4 regions of the Litorimonas haliclonae genome follow, and region 1 is predicted to be linked to each of the others. Evidence: predicted binding sites of a transcription regulator. Region 1 holds the regulator's gene; each other region holds the start of a gene.
What was found. The regulator LexA, encoded in region 1, represses DNA repair genes until DNA is damaged. The targets are predictions, from matches to a motif close to ATGTTCCNCTTGTGTTCC.
Positions count from the first base shown of each region.

Region 2: a site for LexA is predicted at 2,371-2,388, ahead of radA (DNA repair protein RadA). Genes of this name have one in related genera too.
Region 3: a site for LexA is predicted at 1,634-1,651, ahead of recA (recombinase RecA). Genes of this name have one in related genera too.
Region 4: a site for LexA is predicted at 2,369-2,386, ahead of ACNA05_RS02020 (Y-family DNA polymerase). Genes of this name have one in related genera too.

Region 1 is NZ_CBCSCO010000001.1:14,815-20,467, reverse strand. It holds gene gltX (glutamate--tRNA ligase) at 1-1,135, opposite strand, end outside; gene ACNA05_RS00080 (ComEC/Rec2 family competence protein) at 1,164-3,302, shown strand; gene lexA (transcriptional repressor LexA) at 3,502-4,170, opposite strand; gene trpC (indole-3-glycerol phosphate synthase TrpC) at 4,496-5,308, opposite strand; gene trpD (anthranilate phosphoribosyltransferase) at 5,470-5,653, opposite strand, start outside.
Region 2 is NZ_CBCSCO010000003.1:178,138-183,790, forward strand. It holds gene purF (amidophosphoribosyltransferase) at 1-201, opposite strand, end outside; gene ACNA05_RS08235 (CvpA family protein) at 198-872, opposite strand; gene radA (DNA repair protein RadA) at 893-2,314, opposite strand; gene ACNA05_RS08245 (DsbA family protein) at 2,459-3,184, opposite strand; gene ACNA05_RS08250 (M48 family metalloprotease) at 3,248-4,672, opposite strand; gene ACNA05_RS08255 (Rne/Rng family ribonuclease) at 4,780-5,653, opposite strand, start outside.
Region 3 is NZ_CBCSCO010000003.1:35,088-40,740, forward strand. It holds gene ACNA05_RS07425 (ATP-binding protein) at 1-1,596, shown strand, start outside; gene recA (recombinase RecA) at 1,769-2,866, shown strand; gene alaS (alanine--tRNA ligase) at 3,097-5,653, shown strand, end outside.
Region 4 is NZ_CBCSCO010000001.1:461,403-467,055, forward strand. It holds gene ACNA05_RS02010 (hypothetical protein) at 1-79, opposite strand, end outside; gene ACNA05_RS02015 (conjugal transfer protein TraG) at 82-2,142, opposite strand; gene ACNA05_RS02020 (Y-family DNA polymerase) at 2,420-3,682, shown strand; gene ACNA05_RS02025 (hypothetical protein) at 3,679-3,930, shown strand; gene ACNA05_RS02030 (hypothetical protein) at 3,983-5,653, opposite strand, start outside.

The DNA of each region.
Region 1 (5,653 bases):
CACGCTCCAAAGGTTTGGCGGTTTTACCCTCTAAAGTGAGAGGTCGCTCTGCCAAGAGGTAGTCTGCCTGGACAATCAGCTCTTTCAGAGTCTTAGCGCGCGGTTTTAAAGTCGGGATCGCGGCTCTGAAGCGCTTTAATTTTTCTTCAGTTTTATCAACTTCGTTCATGAACGGCAGAGCCTCTGTAAATAGGTCTGACTCCTCCATTTGCGCGATATGCTGGGAATTGATGTAATCCATCTTGTCAAAATCAAGACGCGCCGGAGAGGCGTTAATACCGTCTAGGGTGAACACCTTGGCGATATCTGCGTCATCGAAGAATAGCTCGTCATCGCCGTGAGCCCAGCCGAGCTTAACCAGATAATTACGGAGGCTTGAGGGCAAGTAGCCCATATCGCGGTAAGCCTCGACGCCGAGAGCGCCGTGCCGCTTGGAAAGTTTCTTCCCATCTGGCCCGTGAATGAGCGGGACATGCGCCCATTCCGGCACATCCCAGCCCAGCGCCTTGTAAATCTGCTGCTGACGCGCGGCATTGATAAGATGATCATCCCCGCGGATGACGTGAGTTACGCCCATATCGTGGTCGTCCACAATCACGGCGAGCATATAGGTCGGCGTGCCGTCGGCGCGCATCAGCACCAAATCATCCAGCTCGTTATTGTCCCAGGTGATGTCGCCCTGAACATGATCTTTTAAACGCGTTTCTCCATCCGGTACGCGAAAGCGTATGGCTCCAACGTCGCTGTTCTTGTCGCGGTAAGGCGAGCGGAAGCTGGTTCCGGCGTTGCGGCATTTTTCGCGTTCTGCGTCGAGCTCGTCACCTGCTAAGGGGCAGCGATAGGCATGTCCGCTCTCCAGCAAGGCCTTTGCGGCTTTGGCGTGGTCCGCGGCGCGGCGGCTCTGATAGACAATCTCGCCGTCATAGGACAGGCCGAGCCAGTCCAGTCCGTCTAGAATGGCTTGTGTTGCTTCGTCAGTCGAACGGGCCTTGTCGGTGTCTTCAATGCGGAGATGAAATTCTCCGCCCACATGTTTGGCAAAATAATAATTAAACAGGGCAGTTCTGGCTCCGCCGATATGCAGGAACCCCGTTGGGGAGGGCGCGAAACGGGTAATTATTTTTTTTGTCGTCATACTGGCATCTGGCCTTTAAAAAAGGGATGTGTTGCGGGGTCTATTTCATACCGAGCGGGCGGTGAAAAGCCCTGATACGGCGCAAATTTCGTTGGCGCGCTATACAGGACTGTCTACCTTAAAAACCCTGAACTGGGCAGAGGTTCCGCCTTTTCGTTTTGATACACTGGTGATCTGCTTTGCGATAGGGATTGCGCTGTATTTTACCTTACCTTTCAGCGTGTTTGGCTGGGTCTTGGGTCTGGCCATAGGCCTCGTCGGCGCACTGTTGTGGATGACGCGACAGACGGCTTTCACAGGCTGGGTATGGGGCGCCTTTTTACTGGCCATGTTGCTGGGCGCTGGACGCGCCGGGTGGCACACTCAGGCAACGCAGAGCCCGCGCCTTCCGGATTATGAACGGGCCTATGAACTCTCTGGCTGGATCGAAGAGATCGCCGCCTCCGGCAAAGGCGTTCGCTGGATCATGAATGTGGAAGAGTTTAATTGGACGGACGGGATAGATGCACCCGAAAAAGTTCGCGTTCGGCTCGGACAGAAATACAACGAAGCCGCCTCCGCCGGGGACTATGTGAGCCTCCGCGCGGTCCTGTCCGCGCCGCCGGGGCCGGTTGTGCCGGGCGGCTATAGCCCGCGCCAGAGGGCGTTTTTCGAACAGGTCGGCGGATTCGGCTTCGCCATTTCCGCGCCGGAGGTCAGGCCGGAGGCGGGAGAGCCGTCTTGGCGGCGGGGGCTTGCGGCCTTTCGGTATCGCATGGCCAGCCATATCCACACTGTTGCGCCGTCTGAGACCGCCGGATTGCAAGCTGCGCTCCTGACCGGGGTGCGCCGCTATATTCCGCCGGAGCACACAGACGCGCTCCGCACGGCGGGGCTGGCGCATATCTTGGCGATTTCGGGCCTGCATATGGGGCTTTTGGCCGGAACGGCATACTGGATATTCACCTTCCTTTTGGTTCATATCTCGCCTTTGTCGCGGCGATATGACGTGCGTAAATTTGCGGCGATACTCGGTATAGGCGCGGCGACGGGGTATCTTATCTTGTCAGGCGCGTCCGTGGCGACGCAGCGCGCCTATATCATGGCGGTGATCGTCTTCCTCGCCGTGATACTGAACCGGCGCGCCATATCCGTGCGTTCAGTCAGCGTAGCCGCGGCCATTACGCTGCTTTTGCATCCCGAAGCGCTTCTGTCCGTGGGGTTCCAGATGTCTTTTGCCGCCGTTTTGGCTTTGGTGGTTGTCTATCGGAGCTGGCGGGATTTTACGCCGGGCGGTTCGCCGAAAGGCTGGCTCACAAAATTACGAAACGATACGCTTTCGCTGAGCGTCACAAGTTTTGTCGCCGGACTCGCCACAGCCGGATTTGCTCTGTTTCATTTTGGCCGGATAGCGCGGTTTGGCCTGGTCGGAAATCTTCTCGCCATGCCGCTCTTTACCTTTGCCGTTATGCCGCTGGGTATTTTGTCGCTCGTCCTTATGCCGGTTGGGTTGGAAGAAGCGCCCCTCTGGGCGATGGGGCAGGCCATTACAGGGCTTGTCACGATTTCCACATGGATTGCGAGCTGGGACGGCGCTCTGGTGAAGGTCAAAGCCGCGCCCGGCTGGGTGATTGCCGCCTATGGTTTCGCCTTTATCCTGCTTCTTTTAGGAAGGCTTCGAGGGCGCCTTATTGCCGTAGGGCTCATTCTGCTCTGCTTTCTCGGCTGGAGGTATGAACCTGTTCCAACGCTTCGTATTTCAAAGGATGGCCGCGTCGCCTTCTGGGAAAGTCAAGATTTACAGAGGCTTATCGTCACAAGTGAACGTGCCGACAGTTACGGACGGGAACGCTTTTCCGAAAAGGCCGGACGAGGTGAGGTGGACGCCATAGCGATGGAAAAGACTGACGCGCCTTGCGACGCCCTCGCTTGCCGCTTTCAAATCAGAAGAAAACAAATTTCCATTCTGACCCATCCTTCCGAAGCCAGAGTCGAATGCGCCTCGTCCGATCTCGTCATACTGACAGAGCGCGATGTCGGGCCGGAGGTCAGACGAAACTGCGCGGCCAAGCTGATTGATGGACAGGTGCTCAGGCAAGAGGGGGCCTTGGATGTCTATTTAGAGAAGCGGGGCATTAGACGCGAAGGCACAAAAAAACCGCCGGAGAAACGACGGGTTTGGGAGTGAGGGATAAAATAGCTGAGTTGGAAACTGTCCTATAACTCTTCTCCCCGCTTGCGGGGGGAAGTACCCGCGAAGCGGGGGATGGGGGGCTGTCGAGATACGCAATCAAAATTTGAAAATATCCCCCCGTCGACTTCCGACTACGTCTCCAGCCACTTCCCCCCGTAAACGGGGAGAAGAGAATAACCCCGCTAAAACTCAACTAATATTCGCGCAACAGGCCAACCAGAATACCTTGAACCTCAACGCGGTCAGGGCCAAAAACCTTGGTTTCGAAATCAGGGTTTTCTGCAATCAATTCAACCTGTTGGCCGGATTTGTAAAGGCGTTTTAACGTGGCTTCGTCCTGATCGACAAGGGCCACGACGATTTGATTGTTCCGCGCCGTATTGGACTTTTTGACGATAACGATATCGCCGTCGAGAATGCCCGCATCCTTCATCGACTCGCCTTCAACTTCGAGCGCGAAATGATCGCCATTTCCGGCAAAATGCGGCGGCACGATCATGGTGTTATAACTGTCTTCAATCGCGGCAATGGGCAGGCCCGCCGCAATCTTGCCGACAAAGGGAATAGAAACGCCGTCATTGGCGGAATAGTGCTCCGCTTTTTTCTCTGCCTTCTTCTCGGCAAAGGACACGACCTTGTCTTGCATGTCTTCGGGCAGTTTCAGAACTTCCAGCGCCCGCGCCTTATTCGGCAGGCGGCGGATAAAGCCGCGTTCTTCGAGGGCGGAAATCAGGCGGTGGATCCCGGACTTACTTGCCAGACCCAGAGAGTCTTTCATCTCGTCATATGAAGGTGGGACGCCTACGGCTTTCACCCGCGCATCTATCAACATTAAAAGATCTTTTTGCTTTTGCGTCAGCATAACAACCCTTTCGGAATCACCTCGAACAAATCAGAAACATTCCCTATCTGTTCTAGTGTTGTTCTGCTATATGTCAAGGGCGAACCGGACTACATTCAAATTTGTAAAATAAATCTGAAATCAAAAATATGATAATGTTCTTTATCTGTTCAGTTTTTCTGAGTTTAGCTTGTGGTAGAAAGCTAACAAGTAAAAGGGTGAACGGAAATGAAACACAAGCCTTTAATCGAATGGGTTTATTCAAATGGGTATGCGAGGATAAATACTATCAGCGGGGCAGCGACAATTATCATTTTGGTGTCCGTAGTCACTATAGGACTTATATTTACTTAGAAGCTCCGCGCAACGATTTTAACGCCCCCGCCACATCCTCCTGACGCATCAAACTTTCACCTACCAAATAGGCTTGCGCGCCTTGGTCCGCCAGAGTCTTTACATCTTCAGGCGTGAAGATACCGCTCTCGGCTACGAGTAGGGCTTCTTTCGGGGCCAATTTGGCGAGTTTTCCAAATGTGTCGAGCGATGTCTCGAATGTGCGCAAATCCCGGTTATTCACCCCAATCAGCGTCGCGCCCAGTTCCACGGCGCGTTCCATTTCTCTCTCGTCATGGGTCTCAACCAGCGCGTCCATGCCGAGATGCGCCGCCTCGGCCATCAAATCCCGGGCGGTTTTATCGTCAATCATGGCCAGAATGATGAGGACGCAATCCGCGCCCATGGCGCGGCTCTCGGCGATCTGGATCGGGTCAAGCATGAAATCCTTGCGCAGGAGAGGGAGGTTGGTCGCCGCGCGCACTTGCGAAAATATCTTATTGCTGCCCTGAAAGCCGGGCCCGTCGGTCAGCACAGACAGAGACGCCGCGCCGCCGTTTTCATACGCCTTTGCAATCGCGACAGCGTCAAAATTTTCGCGGATAAGGCCTTTGGACGGGCTGGCCTTTTTGACTTCGGCGATGATGGCGGGGGCAGAGGAGTTGCGCAGGGCGTCAAAAAAGCCGCGCGGTCCGGGTTGGTCGCGGGCGGTCAGGCGTAAATCCTCAAGCGAAATTTCATCGCGGAGGTCGGCGACTTCACCCGCTTTATAGTCCGCGATTTTACGCAAGACGTCCGGCGTGTCCATGAGGGTATTGACGGTCATAATATTAACTCTTCTTCCCGCCTGCGGGGGGAAGTGGCCGACGCGGAGCGACGGTCGATGGGGGGAAGTTTCGGGCAGAGCTATATAAGCAGAGTAACCCCCCATCCCCCACTGCGTGGGGACTTCCCCCCGCATGCGGGGGTAAGAGACTATATATCACATTACTCCCCATTACTCACCTCAACCAAACTTTCCAAGGCCGCTTTCGCCTCGCCGTTTTCAATCGATTTTGCCGCGAGTTTCATGCCGTCCTCGACCGTCTCGGCAAGGCCGGCAATATGGAGCGCAATGCCGCTGTTAAGCTGCACGATATCGCGGTAAGGCCCTGTCTCTCCGTCCAAAAGG
Region 2 (5,653 bases), on a different contig from region 1:
AAATTTTTTGCCATCATAACTGGCGATGCCGCAGGCTTCTTGGCCACGATGCTGCAATGCGTGTAAGCCGAGAGCCGTTAAAGACGCGGCGTTTTCCATACCAAAGATACCAAAGACCCCGCACTCTTCGCGGATTTTATCTTCATTCAAATCAATCTCACAGGAAGGATTTATAAGTCCTGATGTAGATATATCGGTCATTCGCTAATCTCCCGGCTGAAAGCGTCAATATCGCCGTCTTTAATACGGTCTGCGTAAGACTTCCACTCCGCAAAAGGTAGATTTCGGATGACATTCCCGATGCGGTTCAGAAGCGGGTAAAAAGTAGAGGTTTCGAGATAGTCCGGAAGCGGTTTAGGCGGAGCCTCCATTTGATCTCGCATGGATTCCGGCATTCGGTTCATTATGTCGGATGGATAAATACCAGGGTTTTCTAAAATGTCTCTTTTGAAATCTTGAGCTTCCATGCTGGCGCGGTGACTGGCAGTTAAAACCATTACGCCAAGTGCTGCCAAGATCAGTCCTCGGAAAATTCCGAAAACGGCCCCGAGTGAGCGATTGAAAAACTTTGCCGGCGGGGCTTCCAGCTCGCCGAATATTTTCGACAGAATAAAAACGGCCAACAGGTAAACAATGGCAAATGTCCCTATACCTAGGGTCGCGTCAGCTAACCAGGACGGCGAAATAAAGTCTTGAACCTGATAGCGAAATTGGCCCCAGACAAAAAGCGTTAGGATACCGGCCATTAACAGGGCGACAAGCGAGAGCACTTCTCGAAGAAAGCCGCGCTGTAAGGCAATTATAAGGGATATGAGCAGAATGACGAGAACGACGACATCAAATCCGTTAAAGGCAAACGGTCCAATACTCATACGAGGCTCGCTTTATAAGTCTACGCCGCCCAATTGGTCTCCCAATCCTTCCCGGCTTCTGCGCTGGCTTCTACACGGCGAACGAGGTCGGGCAAAGCCTTGATTGCAATTATCGGCAGTGCCGCATTTTCATTAGCTTGGTCGGTTTTCCCTTGATCAGTTTTAAGAGGGCGGGGCGCTATGGCTTTTTTAAAGCCTAATTTTGCGGCCTCCTTTAACCTTGCGTCGGACCGCCCGACAGCCCGAACATCGCCGGACAGGCTAATTTCGCCGAAGACGACTGTATCAGCGGGGAGGGGCATATCGAAAGCCGAAGAGACAAGCGCAGCGGCGACTGCGAGGTCGGCAGCAGGCTCATTGATACGTAAGCCGCCGGCTACGTTGAGGTAAACATCTTTTCCCGCAAAGCTTACACCGCACCGAGCCTCTAGAACCGCTAAGACCATAGCTAGGCGGCCATTGTCCCATCCGACGACAGCGCGCCTCGGCGTGCCAAAGGCGGCAGGGGCGACCAAGGCCTGTATTTCTGTCAGGACGGGCCGGGTGCCTTCTAGCCCGGCAAAAACGGCGGCACCGCTTGATAAATCTCGACGTCCATTGAGGAAAAGTGCGGACGGGTTGGGCACTTCCCCAAGTCCGCTTTCGAGCATTTCGAAGACACCGATTTCGTCTGTAGGACCAAAGCGATTCTTGTGACCGCGTAAAATTCTGAATTGATGAGCGCGATCCCCTTCGAAATAAAGCACGGCATCCACCATATGTTCAACCACGCGAGGGCCCGCAATTTGACCATCTTTGGTGACGTGCCCGACTAAGATGACACAAGTGCCGCGTTTTTTGGCAAAACGGGTCAATTCTTGAGCGCAGGCCCGCACCTGGGCGACAGTGCCAGGAGCCGCGCCGAGTTGGTCAGTCCAGAGGGTTTGAATGGAATCGATGATAACGACATCCGGTTTTTCAGCCATCAAACCATCTATGACCGGGCCAAGAGAGGTTTCTGCTGCGAGGGAAACCGGGCTGTCAGCCAAACCGAGCCGTTTTGCCCGGCGCCGCACTTGTCCTACGGATTCTTCGCCTGAAATATAGGCAGTCTTGATACCGCTTTTGGCCAACTTGCCTGTGGCTTGAAGGAGAAGAGTTGATTTCCCAATGCCGGGGTCGCCGCCCACTAATAGGGCAGAGCCGGGGACCAATCCGCCTCCGGTGACGCGATCTAATTCGGCAATGCCTGTACTCAGGCGCGGGACGTCCCGACTTTCCCCGCCAAGATCAACAAAGTCGACGGATCGCCCCTTACGCCTCTTATGGGCAGGGCGTTCATTTTGAGCTGTGATCTCTTCAACAAGGGTGTTCCATTCCCCGCAGGAATCACACCGTCCGGCCCATTTCCCATGGACGGTTCCGCAGGACTGGCACACAAATTGTGTTGTCGGTTTAGGCATAAGGTCTCGCTCCGATTCTTAGGGATAGAGCCAGACTATGCGATAAATGTCAACAAATGTTTATGGTTTGTTCTATGCTTTTGAGCCTCACAGTATTTATCTGTGAGGCGTCTGACGTTAGTTATAAAGGTGAGCGGTAGCCCTTTAGCTCTCAAGGGCTTTCGCAAGTAATTCGTCTAGCCGGTTGGTATTAGCCCCTGCAACAAAATCATTATTGACCAAGAAGAATGGCGTGCCGGTCAAAGCCGGTATGCGGCTGGAGAGCAGAAGCGTATCTTCGATTTGACGGTCCAGAGCGACATCTTTCATGTCGGCTTCAAATTTCTTCATGTCCGCACCGCTATCTTTCACGACTTGACGAATGCGTTCCTGAGTCAGGCTCCGTTGATCCATAAGAGCAAAATGGACTTCGGTATATTTATCTTGTCGCCCCGCCGCGAGAGCGGCTTTGGCGGCGTAGCGGGAAGTTTTAGATCGGCTGTCCAAGATAGGCAGTTCTTTAAAAACAACGCGCACATCATCGGGATAATCTTCTAACAGATCTTCGACCCACTGAGTGGAGTTTTTACAGAACCCGCAATTGTAATCAAAAAATTCAACCACGGTCACCTTGGCGTCGTCTGGGCCAACACTAATGTCGCGCGGGTCATTGAAGATTTGATTGGAAACAGCCGCAATCGCTTCACGGTCTTGGCGTTCATCAAGTTCAATCAAGGCGTCCCGAATGATCTCAGGGTTTTCCATCAAATAGTCTTTTATAATACGCTCAACGTCAGCTTCTTTCATATCCGGCCCTGGCCCCGCTTGGGCGCAGGCGCTGAGTGAAAATGCCATGGCGGTTGCCGAAACGGCGATGAGAAATCGTTTCATGAATCTATACCTGTTCTAATTTTCGCTGCTATATCAGGGCGCGATTAAGAAATCTTCAGAAATTTAACGGGGAAGAGAGGGCTCACCGGATTGTGAGACATTAAGAGAGAACGGCTTTGGTCCGCGGCTTCTTTTGCCTTCTCTCGCAAGTTGCGCATCGGAAACAACGACGATATCCGAAGCCCGCCGCCATTGTGGTTCATTGCGGGGAAGGTCTTGCTGAGCGCGCTGGGCAAAAGATCGGGCGCGCTGAATATCCCCAATCGCATAAAAGCGTTCAGCACTCGCGTATTTTGCCAAGGCGTCATTGCCTTGTTGCCCATAGGCTAAGGACAGCAAATACCAACCATAGCTGTTGTCACGTTCATCTTGTAAAGCTGACTTGATAAGTGAAACCGCCTCCTCGACCTGTGGACCCTCGCGTGTTTCTATGAGGGACTGCGCGAGAGCAATCTTTAACAGGGGGGCATCGGGTTTTAATTCCAAGGCGCGGCGGGCTGGGGGCAGGGCGTCTTCTCTTTGTCCGCTTTCATAGAGAATTTGAGCCTTCAATTCGTGGAAATAAGGATTCTCCGGTTCTTCCTCGATGAGTGAGTCGATTTCCTTAATCGCATTGTTCAAACTCGCAGATCGGAAAAAGGCGACGGCGCGGGCATAACGCGCATATTGGCTTTTATCAGAGAGTGGATAACGCGAGAAGACGAGTTGAGGCCCTTCAAGAAAGCCTCTCAGCTTGGCCTTCATCATATCCATATCATGTTGGTCTTCGGGCGGGTCGGTCACGGTGCGATATTCGCTCTCATCAACTCGCTCCCGCAAAGCATCAATTCGATCAGATGAAAGAGGGTGTCCACGGAAATAGGGATAACGACGGGCCTGCGATAAAACTTCCTGAGCCCGGAATTTCTCAAAAAACTCAATTAAGCCTATACCTGATTGTCCCGTCGCTTCCATAAATCTTGCGGCGTATTGATCGGCAGCAGATTCGTTGACGCGGGAGTAAGACAGAACCTCTAAAGTTCCGAACTGCGAAGACCCGCCCAAAATAAGCGCTCCGGCGGAAGTTTCGCCGGCGAGAATAGCCGCCAGTCCTAACCCGGCCGCGACCAGCATAGATCCATAAGCGCTTCGACTGCCGTAATCCGATCGAACGATATGTCCGCCAACAATGTGGCCGGTCTCATGGGCGATAACGCCTTTAAGCTGGTTCGGGTTTTCAGCTTCCAGGATAAGCCCGCTATGCAGGAATATGTTCTGTCCCCGCGTGACAAATGCGTTGAGGGAGGGGTCGTTGACCAAATAAATATCGACAGATGCAGGCGACAACCCCCCGACCCTGAGAATTGGGTCCGTGAAATCATTGAGAGTCTCTTCGATTTCAGTGTCCCGAAGCAAAGATTGCGCGTGGGTTTGCGCGACCGGAATGATCGCGCAGGTCAGCGCTATCGCACTGATTTTAAGCCCGCGTATGAAGTGTCTAACAGCCACACCTAGTCCTTTAAGTTATGGCGTGAGTTTTTCAAAACCGTGTGACTCCGTCAAGTTACGCAGGCGTAACAAAGCAGTGACTGCAATGTTTCGCGGTCACAGAGAGTTTATCGTTTTAACCCGAACCAACTCCGCTTCTTTTTCTTAGGCGGCGCTTCAGATTTTGGATCGCTTTTCTGAGGTTGCGATGCGGGGGCAGGGTCAGGGTCAGGTTTGGGGTCTGACTTTTCACTTGCGGCCTTTTTGGGAGGAGCCTTACGCGTACGAGGAGACTTTGTCGCTATGTCCGAAGCTTTAGACGGGGCAGCGCGGCGTCTTGCTGGTTTAGCCTCTGTTGCGGGGGCGTCGCCTGACTTAGCGATTGAAGCCTTTGTAGCAGGAGCACGGCGTTTTGCGGTCTCTTTCTTTGCTTTTGGGGTTTCATTTGTCGCCGCGTCATTTGAGTCCGATGGTTCCGCAACTTTCTTTTTAGGTGCGGCGCGTCGGCGCGAGCTGGACTTTACAGCTTCAGTTTTAGCAGTCGATTCTTTCGTTGCATTTTCAGCTTTATCAGAGGCTTTTGCGGCCTTTGTAGGGGCTTTGCGTTTCCGAGCCGGTTTAGAAGATTCATCCGTTCCTTCTGCTTTTTTCGCGGGAGCCTTCTTTGTTGCTGCTTTTTTTGCAGGCGCTTTTCGGCTGCGTTTAGGCTTTGCGTCCGCTTCGGTACCCGCTTCGTTATCAGCTTTTGGTTTGCGCGACGGGGCCGCACGGCGTCTACCGTTTGATGAGGCTTTTAATTTGGCTGCCGTTTTTTCTTCTTGCACAGGAGCGGAGCCTTTATCCGAATCTGAACCCGAATCTGATTTAAGAGATGTCTCGTCTGAAGAAGATTTCTTAGACGGAGCTTTACGACGTCGGCTTGATCGCGATTTGGCTTTCGCCGCATCTTTTTCATTTGCTTTCGGATCGGCCTTGTCAGCTTCTTGCTTCAGCTCGTTACTC
Region 3 (5,653 bases), on a different contig from region 1:
CTGTCCGGGTTTGCTTCTGCGCCTGTTGGCATGTTGGAGCTTAGCCTGGCTGATCTCTCTACGCCCCTGGCCGAGGCGAAATTGGTGAAAGCCAACCCGGCTTTTGAGCGGATGAGCGAAGGGTCTGACCGGGATGCCGAAACCTTCGGAGAATTATTTGTTCCGAACAGTACAGAGCATCGCATTTTTTTAGAGCTGAGTCCGGACCAAACGGATGCCGACAAGCCCTTTGACGCTGTATTGCTGGGAACTCAGTCTTTGCCAGTCAGCGTCTATATTGTGCCAGATAAACGCCAGACGCCTCGGCACGTTGATCCATCAGCCGACACGTCGTCAAATCAAGAGAAAAGCCGCGCTGTTTGGGTTTTTCTGGTCGATGTCAGCGCCCGAAAGTCGCTTGAAGATCAGTTGGTTCAGAGCCAGAAGATGCAGGCCATTGGCCAGCTTGCCGCTGGTGTTGCGCATGATTTTAATAACCTCCTGACCGCAATTCGGTTGAATACGGACGAGCTACTGCAGCGCCATCCAGTCGGCGACCCGTCTTATCCCGAGCTTCAGAACATTAACTCCACGGGTCTTCGCGCCGGAGCCTTGGTGAAAAAGCTATTGGCCTTTTCGCGTAAGCAAACGCGGCGCATGGAGATGCTGTCGGTCACGGATACCCTGTCGGATATGGTTGTGACGCTGCGCCAGACGCTGGGCGAGAAAGCCAAGCTGGTCATGGTGCATGGCCGAAACCTGCCGCCTGTTATCGCGGATAAGAGCCAGATAGACACAGTGCTGATGAATCTCTGCGTGAATGCGCGGGACGCCATGGCCGAGCAGGGCGGCGGAACGATTACCGTCAAAAGCGCGGAGTTGATTCGTAGCGAGATTAAAGATCCGGTTTTAGCGGGATCACTTCGAGGCCTTCCGGGCGACCATTTTGTAACCATTGAAGTCTCCGATACCGGCACAGGGATGAGCGATGAAGTAAAAGCCAAGATTTTCGAGCCTTTCTTTACAACCAAGGAGCAGGGCAAAGGCACCGGTTTGGGGCTGGCAACCGTATACGGCATTGTTCAGCAGACGGGCGGGCATCTGGACGTTCAGAGTGAGCTCGGTAAAGGCACGACATTCCGAATTACACTGCCTGTTGCGGACCCGTCTAAACTGCCTGCTGATGTGGAGCCGGTAAAGCCTTCCGCGCCTCTTGAGCCGAGAAAGCCTGCAGATTTGGCAGGGCAGGGCACAATCCTATTTGTCGAAGACGAAGCCAGCGTACGGGTTATCGCGGCTAAAACTCTGCGCAAGCGCGGCTATACCGTGATAGAGGCCGAAGACGGAGAGGAAGCTTTAGAGATTTTGGAAGACGGCGACCATACATTCGATATGATGATTTCCGATGTCGTCATGCCGGGCATGGATGGCCCGACCTTGCTAAAAGAAGGACGATCGCTTTTAGGTGACGCTAGAATCGTGTTTATTTCCGGATATGCGGAGGAGCATTTCTCTGATTTACTGTCTGAAGAACCAGACGTTACCTTCCTACCAAAACCGTTTACTTTGGTACAATTGGCCGAAAAAGTGAAATCCGAGATTGGTGAGGCGCAATAAAGTATAGGAAACTCAAAGGCTTAGCATAAAAGTTAATTTGTTCTATTTTTGTTCTTGCGCAATGAGAACAAATATGAAACATAACGACTATACCCATCACGGCAGTCCGAAGCAGCCGTAACTTTATCAGACCCGTCGAAGGGCTCCGACGGATCGCACTGGAGTTTATAACATGGCCAGAAATTCAACCCCTCTCAAAGTCGTCGGTAAAGCAGACGACAAGAATAAATCCGCCGCGCTAGATGCGGCTCTGTCCCAGATTGACCGCGCCTTCGGTAAGGGCTCCGTCATGAAGCTGGGGCAAAAATCCACAATGGATGTCGCGGCGGTTTCTACCGGCTCGCTCGGTCTGGATATTGCGCTTGGTATAGGCGGCTTGCCTAAAGGGCGGGTTATCGAGATTTACGGACCTGAAAGCTCCGGTAAAACAACCCTCTCACTTCATGCTGTTGCGGAAATGCAAAAAGAAGGCGGCGTGGCCGCGTTTATTGATGCGGAACACGCGCTCGATCCGGTTTATGCTGGAAAGCTTGGCGTTGACGTGAATGAGCTTTTGATTGCTCAGCCCGATACAGGTGAACAAGGCCTCGAAATTGCCGATACGCTGGTTCGCTCCGGCGCGATTGATATTCTGGTTGTCGACTCAGTGGCGGCTTTGACCCCGCGCGCTGAACTGGAAGGCGATATGGGCGACTCGCTCCCCGGTCTTCAGGCCCGTTTGATGAGCCAAGCGCTTCGCAAATTGACAGGCTCCATTTCCAAATCCGGCTGTATGGTAATTTTCATCAACCAGATCCGGATGAAGATTGGCGTTATGTATGGCTCTCCTGAGACGACAACAGGCGGGAATGCGCTGAAATTCTATTCCTCCGTCCGTTTGGATATCCGCCGTATTGGCGCGATCAAATATCGTGATGAAGTGATTGGCAACCAAACCCGCGTTAAAATCGTCAAAAACAAAGTGGCCCCGCCCTTCCGTCAGGTTGAATTTGACATCATGTACGGTGAAGGCATTTCGAAAACGGGCGAGCTGATTGACCTCGGCGTAAAAGCCGAAGTCATAGAGAAGTCCGGCTCTTGGTATTCCTACGGCGACGAACGTATCGGGCAGGGACGCGAAAATGTGCGGAAATTCCTCAAGGAGAATCCCGATATTGCCGCCGATATTGAACGCCGTATCCGCACGAATGAAGGCCTTATCGACGAAGAGCTTCTCATGCCGAAAGAAGAGCGCGTCGAGGATGATGGCGAGGCCAGCGCTTCGGCCTAGCCTTCCTCACAATATTTCCTGAATTTAGAACACCCGAAGGCTCTCCCCCTTATACAGAGCCCTCGGTGCGCAGCCTGCCCTCTAAACCACCTTGGCCCTTATTGTGGTTTTGACTGAGGATGTCTCTTTGGTCTGACGGCAGATTTGCATAAAAGAGCGCTTGGCACTGCCAAGCGCTCTTTCTATATGGGCGGGTAGTTCACTTTATAAGATTTAACCCCGGTGGTTTCATGGCCAGTCTGAATGACATTCGATCGCAATTTCTCAATTATTACGGAACGCATGACCATGCGATCTGGCCGTCGGCTCCGCTTGTCCCGGATAACGACCCGACGCTTCTTTTCGTCAATGCGGGCATGGTGCCGTTCAAGGATTATTTTACCGGATCCTTAAAACCAGAAGCGACGCGCGCCACGACCTCGCAGAAATGCGTCCGTGCGGGCGGCAAGCATAACGATCTGGACAATGTCGGATATACAGCGCGGCACCATACGTTTTTTGAAATGCTCGGAAATTTCTCCTTCGGCGACTATTTCAAAGAACAAGCCATTTCTCATGCGTGGAATATGGTCACCAAAGAATTCGGCCTGCCAAAAGAAAAGCTACTCGTCACAGTCTTTCATACGGATGACGAGGCTTATGACCTTTGGAAGAAAATAGCGGGTCTACCCGACGACCGCATTATTCGCATTGCTACCTCTGATAATTTCTGGGCTATGGGCGATACGGGGCCGTGTGGCCCTTGTTCGGAAATCTTCTATGACCATGGGGATCACATCCCGGGTGGCCCTCCCGGAACGCCAGAAGAAGACGGCGACCGTTTTATCGAAATCTGGAATCTCGTCTTCATGCAATATGAACGCTTTGCGGATGGCCGCGAGCAGCCTCTGCCAAAGCCGTCCATCGATACAGGCATGGGCCTGGAGCGGATTACGACCATCCTTCAGGGCGTTCATGATAATTACGATATCGACCTTTTTAAAACACTGATTGGCGCCTCGGTTGAGCTGACAGGTGTGAAGGCCGAAGGCGAGGCAAAGTTTTCGCACCGCGTCATAGCGGATCACTTGCGGTCTTGTTCATTCCTGATGGCGGATGGCGTCTCGCCGTCCAATGAAGGGCGCGGCTATGTCCTTCGCCGGATTATGCGCCGCGCCATGCGCCACGCGCATTTGTTGGGCGCGAAAGACCCTCTGATGCACCGGCTTGTCCCGACACTGGTTCAGGAAATGGGCGGGGCTTATGACGAACTTAACCGGGCAAAAGCCTCCATTACCGCGACATTTGAGCAAGAAGAAGAACGGTTCCGCCGTACGCTAGGCCGGGGGACAGCGCTTTTGGAAGGCGCGATTTCCGACCTTTCAAAAGGCGGCAAGCTGGACGGCGAAACAGCGTTCAAGCTTTATGATACTTACGGCTTCCCGATTGACCTGACGCAAGACGCGCTACGTGCCAAAGGCCTGGGTATTGATCTGGAAGGATTTGACGCGGCTATGGAGCGTCAGAAAACACAATCCCGCGAAGGCGGCTTTGCGTCCGGTGATCAAGCCACGGATGACGTTTGGAATAAGGCGAAAGACGAGGCTGGCGATAGCGTGTTTACGGGCTATGAATTCCTGACCACTGAACAGGACATAAAGGTTCTGGTTCAGGACGGCGTTAGAGTCGAAAGCGCCCAATCTGGACCCGTCATGTTCCTGACATCTGAGACACCCTTTTATGCTGAAAGCGGCGGTCAAGCCGGGGATAAAGGCGTCGCGACGTTCGAGAACGGCGCCGAAATCAAGATTAAAGACGTTCAGAAAAAGGCGGGCGGTCTTCACGTTCATATTGGCGATCTTGAGGGCTCGGTTGACATCGGGGACAGCGCTAAAATATCTGTAGATTCCAGAAATCGCGAAACGACCAAGCACAACCACTCCGCTACCCACCTATTGCACGAGGCCCTGCGCCGAGTGCTCGGCGAACACGTGGCCCAAAAGGGCCAAATGGTGGATGGGGAACGTATCCGGTTCGATATCTCCCACGGCCAAGCCATCACGCGCGAAGAACTTGCGAAGGTCGAGGATCAGGTGAATGAAATTATTCAGCAAAACTCGCCTGCGATTACGCAGCTAATGAGCCCAGACGACGCCATCAAAGCGGGTGCTTTAGCTCTCTTCGGCGAAAAATATGGTGATGAAGTTCGGGTTTTAAGCCTCGGAGAGGATCCCGAAGGGGGCGCTAAAGCCTATTCCGTAGAGCTCTGCGGCGGCACCCATGTGGCGCGAACAGGCGATATTTCCCTGTTTAAAATCGTCAATGAAGGCGCGGTTGCGGCAGGCATCCGCCGGGTGGAAGCCGTGACAGGCGAAGTGGCGCGCCGCTATTTAGAAGACCAGGCCGGCCTGACCCGCAAGGCGGCGGATATTTTAAAAACACGGCCTGAAGACGTGCCGGAGAGAATTGAGACGCTTCTGGCTGATCGTAAACGTCTTGAGGGCGAACTGGCTGAGGCGAAAAAACAAATCGCGCTCGGCGGCGGCGGAGGCGCGGCAAGCGCCGAAGAGATAAACGGCGTCAAAGTCATGGCAAAGGTGTTGGACGGCGTGTCCGGTAAAGACCTTCGCTCCATGATGAATGAGCAGCTCGACGCGCTCGGTTCGGGCATTGTCGCCTTTGTCGCAAAGGACGCAGGCAAAGTCGCGGTCGGCGTGGCCGTCAGCGATGATCTGGTCGGAAAATATTCGGCGTCCGACTTGGTCAACGTCGGCGCGCCTCTGGTGGATGGCCGCGGCGGCGGCAAGC
Region 4 (5,653 bases), 450 kb from region 1:
CGCGGGCCCGAACGTCCAAAAGCGCGGCATTTTCCGGTGTGATACGTGCACGAACGCGAGCTGTGAGATCATTGCTCATGGTTACATTCCCAAATCTATGTCTGTGCTGCGGGTCAGGTCATGTGCGCGGGCAAGCGTGGCTGTGTCTCTGACAAATTCACCAAGTTTAATTGCGGGTGTGAGTTCATCGCCCTCTGCAACATCGAGAGTCTTCTCTTTGGTCTTGGCTTGAGATGTGGAAGGCTCAGGAGCGCTAAGCTCGGGGCTGCGTTCTTTGCCGCCCTCGTCCTCATCGTAGTCAGCGTCAGTCTTCGAGTTTAACGCTGATGCGATTTTGTTCTGCTCTGACTTTTCAATTTCTGTGTAGAGACGGTCATCCACAGGCCGTGTCTCAACACCCCAGACGCAAGGCGTAGTCGGGGAAAGTCCGCCGTATCCGTCGGGGGATATTTGGGGAGGGCTGGAGACACGGCCCGTGAAATTCTTATCCGCATAGTAGCGAACTTTATCGGCTTTGATCGGCGAGAAACCTGAAAGAAGAATAAGTTCCTGATTGGATGGCAGCTGCATGATCTCGCCGGGCGTAATGAGTTGGCGCGCTGTTTCTTGGCGAGAGACCATAACGTGGGAGAGCCAAGGCGCGAGACGATGACCCGCATAGTTCCGCATGGCCCGCATTTCCGTTGTGCTGCCAATCGCGTCCGATAGGCGTTTGGCCGTGCGCTCATCATTGGTCGCAAAGGCCACTCTCACATGGCAGTTATCGAGGATTGAATTGTTCGGACCGTAGGCTTTCTCAATCTGGTTAAGGGATTGGGAAATCAGGAAGGCGCGCAAACCATAGCCTGCCATGAAAGCGAGTGAGCTTTCAAAGAAATCTAAGCGTCCTAAAGCCGGAAACTCGTCCAGCATAAGTAACAATTGACGTGTCGGTTTACTCTCGCCTGAAACAACAAGCTCTTCTGTCAAGCGGCGGCCAATCTGATTTAGGATAAGGCGAACCAGCGGCTTCGTGCGCGAAATGTCTGACGGCGGAATGACCAGATAAAGAGAGACGGGCTTATCTGCGCTTATCAAATCGGCAATGCGCCAATCACATTTTGATGTCACCTCAGCGACCGTGGGATCTCGGTATAATCCGAGAAAGCTCATAGCCGTTGATAATACACCTGAGCGCTCATTTTCAGATTTATTAAGGAGTTCACGCGCTGCTTGTGCGACCACCGGATGGACTTGTGCCCCTGTCCGGTCACCGAGATGATTGGTTTTCATCATGACACCAAGCGTCTTTTCAAAACTACGTTTTGGGTCAGAGAGGAATGAGGCTACGCGAGCCAGCGTCTTTTCGCGCTCTGCGTAGAGAATATGAAGGATAGCGCCGACTAAAAGACTATGAGCAGTCTTTTCCCAATGGTTGCGACGCTCAAGCATCCCTTCAGGGTCAACAAGGATATCGGCAATGTTCTGAACGTCCCGGACTTCATTGACGCCTTTGCGCACTTCTAAGAGAGGGTTATATTTGGCGCTCGCGGCATTAGTTGGGTCAAACAATAGGCAATGGGAGAATGTCGCTCTCCAGCCGGAGGTGAGCTGCCAATTTTCACCTTTAATGTCATGGATAACCGCGCTGTCAGTCCAGGAGAGCAGGGTCGGGATAACAAGGCCCACGCCTTTGCCAGACCGCGTCGGCGCAATCGCCATGACATGCTCAGGGCCGTGATGGCGAATATAATCAGTCTTTGTGCGCCCAAGGAAAACGCCATGGTCATCTAGAAGACCAACTTGCTTCATTTGCTTTGATGTCGCCCAGCGCGATGAGCCGAATGTGTTTAGGGCTTTTGCAGAGCGGCCGCGGAGTACAGAACCTATGACCGCGAAGATAATTCCGAGAAGACCGCCACCTGCTGAAATCTGGCCACCTCTTGAAAAAATATGAGGCGCATAGGCGTCAAATTGGTACCACCATTTGAAGAGGCTCCACGGCGCGTAAATTTTGTGATTGCCAAGCTTTGCGAATCCCGTTCCCAAATAAGCATCATAGTCAAACTGAAGCGCGACCCACTGCGTAGCATACCATGTCGATAAAATGATCGTCGCAAAAACGACGCATATTTGTCCGATCAAGATATTTTGTGGCGACATGACCTAAGTCCTTCAATTGCGGTGGACTAAGGCTGTCAGAAAAATGGATTTTTGGTCTAGTTCCTAAATAGTGAATTCGCGTGAACAATTATGACTTTCTATGAAGTTCTATGACTTTCTGTGAAAACGGTTGTTTTTTGAGACTTATTTAAAACGAGCCATAAATTCTGTTTGTTTTGGGTTATCCCCATAGAAATTAGGAATATAATCCGTTTTTACTTGACTAATGTTCCGCTTTCGTTCTTTTTCGGTCGTCCGCGCTTACCACGGACGAAACATGCGAAAACCCGAAACCATAGAAAGACTTTACCTCGACTTTGATGGCTTCTTTGCATCTGTTGAACAGCAAGCCAGACCGGGCCTGCGCGGCAAACCAGTTGGCATTGTTCCCTTTGACGGCACTGTGCATACAGTTGTCATCGCCTGCTCAAAGGAAGCTAAGGCGCGCGGCGTTAAAAATGTCATGAAACTATCAGACGCTAAGAAAGTCTGTCCTGAACTAGTTTTGCAATGCCAAAGTCCTGATTTATATCGGCGCGCCCATAATGCCCTCCTTGCCGAGATCAATAGCGTCATCCCTGTGGAGGCCGTTAAATCGATAGATGAGCTCTGCTGTAAACTTGATCCGAAAGACATTGCTGACCCGATAGGCCTATCCAAAAAACTCAAAGCGGTCATCGCGGAAGGCGTTGGCCCGTTCATAACATGCTCAATCGGATTTGGTGCAAACCGTCACTTGGCTAAGATTGCTTGTAAGATGGACAAGCCCAACGGAACCACGATTTGGCATCCGCATATGATGCCGGGGCCGATGCTCGACTTACCGTTCGATGACATTCCGGGAATTGGCGGACGCATGGAGCAACGTCTCAACCATGCGGGCATTTACAATATGAAAGACTTGCTCGCGACCGAACCCAAACAAATGCGTAAGCTATGGCGCAGTGTTACGGGTGAACGGCTTTGGTATGCGTTACATGGTTATGACGTGATGGCGCAAAAGTCCGAACGCGGCATGTTTGGACATGGCCGTGTTTTGCCGCCAGAGCTACGTAATTTCAAAGATGCGCGAGACTGCACACGGTTGCTTTTAGTAAAGGCTGCTCGCCGTATGCGCCGCGAAGGTTTCTATGCCAGCTCGCTCTATATGTGGGTGAGCCTGCGTAACCGATCCATCAAAGAGAGAGGCTGGTCTTCGCATCACAAGCTACACATGGCCAATGATGACCAAGCCTGCCTAACGGCCCTTGATGCCTTATGGGCTAAAGCCAAAGCCAAAATTCCAAGCCATTATAAAATCGTGCGTGTTGGCGTCACGCTGGGAGATTTGACAAATGCCTCAACACGGCAACTTGATATGCTCATCAACGATGACCCACAGCGCCAGCGCTGGGAATGCGTTACAAATGCAATGGATAGTCTAAACACGCGTTACGGCAAATCACTTGTAACAATGGGGCCATGGAAACTGCCACCCGGAGGAAACCTTGGCGGCAAGATTAGCTTCACCCGCATACCTCGCGCAGAGGACTTCTGGTGAGCTGGAAAGATAAATTACAGATATTAGATTTTGAAGCAAGTGACCGGCTAGAAGCCCGTTGCGCAAGTTGCGGCTACACATGGTATGAGGAGCCAGTGGTCTATTTTCACAAGAGCCATGTTCGGCAGCTATACGTCGATGAGTTTGAAGCCCGTATGCGCTGTAAGCAGTGGAAGTGCTCAGGGAAAATAGTCATATCTCAAACGCACAAAGATGAAACAGAAGGCTTTCAAGGCGGGCTTGCTTAGGGATGTTTATCCCCATTGCGGACATTAGATGACCGGATTAGTTCGAGCGATTTCAAGCAGCAGCTACTTGCTCAACTGACTCCAACTTCAACAATTCTTTTGCCCACTTTTTAGCCTCCGATATATCAGCCCTGTAAGCATCAGCTGCCATAGACAGTGACTCAGGAGATGTTGCTTTTTCAAGAGCCTCATCATTCCAGTCATCCGATAACCTTTTAGCTATTGCAAAACACACTGTTTTTCCGACGCGAAACGCCATCGATTTTATTGCTGTTTCTTTCGCTATACGACGCCCTGTCTCCGGATCTTCGGCATGACGCAAATCTTTATCCAAATCATAGGCCATGCGTTCGATAATTGGATAATTCCCATTTACATAAATGGTCTGTGTTTCTTGATAGAAGCGGCCGGCACGACCCTTCATTTCTTTTTCAGCAATTGCATCAGGATCGTGTATAACTTCAATTGTCGGTGCTCGCTCCAATGCGCGAGATTGTTTTGATGGTTTAGCTCCATGAGGCGCTATGCGACGCTTGCGTGGATGAGCTCTACGACCTCTCGACCTATCATTCGGTATTGGATTTGTATCGTCATCACCCGAAAGCATGATCTCATTATCTAACTCGTTACGAATTTTCGACTTTGTATTTGTGTCCGTACCCTCGTCATCATTAACCGCCCTTTCAGCCGAGGACATATCTGCCTTTTTCAAGGTATTTGTCGGCACTCTATGTTCATCAAGCAGTTTTTGAAGAGCTGACTGTAAGTCATCATAATTGTCATTATTCTCGGGAGATTCTTGGCGAATAACTTCTTTGACCCATTCAGGCATGGTCTCTCTGACAATGGCCGTAAATTCGTCAGCTTTCATATCGGAACGATCATCCGTCCACGTTAGTCCATTCCTGTATTGGTTAGGAAGCGCCATACCCTCTGGCACTTCAATCTCTACAGTGAGAACTTTAGACCCAAAAGCGATGCCAAAGTTAGGCGCGGCGGAAGACCATCCTTTTTTTGTTTTAAGGTCGTAACGCTCGTTTTTGTATACCAACGCACAAAATGTTGTTGAAGCTGCAGGCGGATTAGCCCGAGAACTCATACTATGACCAGACGTTTCCGCTTTAGGGTCATGAATGAAATGAATTTTCACGCCAGATTCTTCGTGTTTTACCCATTCATCATTTGAGAGACTAGGAAGGACATCTGTTAAAGTTTTCAACTGGCGAAAGCGACCCGTTTCACCCTTACCGCCACCACTGGCCATAGCAACGTCGACTCTAACCACCACATCGGTTTCGAAACGTGAAAATCGTCTGAATATTTCAGACGGTATGTAGTTTCGATCAACTTTCTTACCCATGCCAAGAGGCTCAGATACGGTATCATGTTCTGGCGCTTCCCCGTAAAGAACGACCTCGGTCCAATCAAAAGATGTATCAACACCTTCATTTATTAGAATATCCGATACATCCAAAATTGTCTCGGATCGGTCTTCTCCTAAATCATACCCAAATCGAGCATAAGTTTCCAACTCATCATCATATCCAATTTCTACTTGCGAGACTGTACCTTCGCGACAGGAGCGATATCGTATGCCTTCCGGTGACATCGTTAGGCCAGAAACTTTCGCTCCAATACCGTAATTTCCATCAAGCCCCATTTCTTTACCAATCGAGGATGATAAATCCGTTGCCCTCTTTAGTTCGATATCTGACATGCCTGG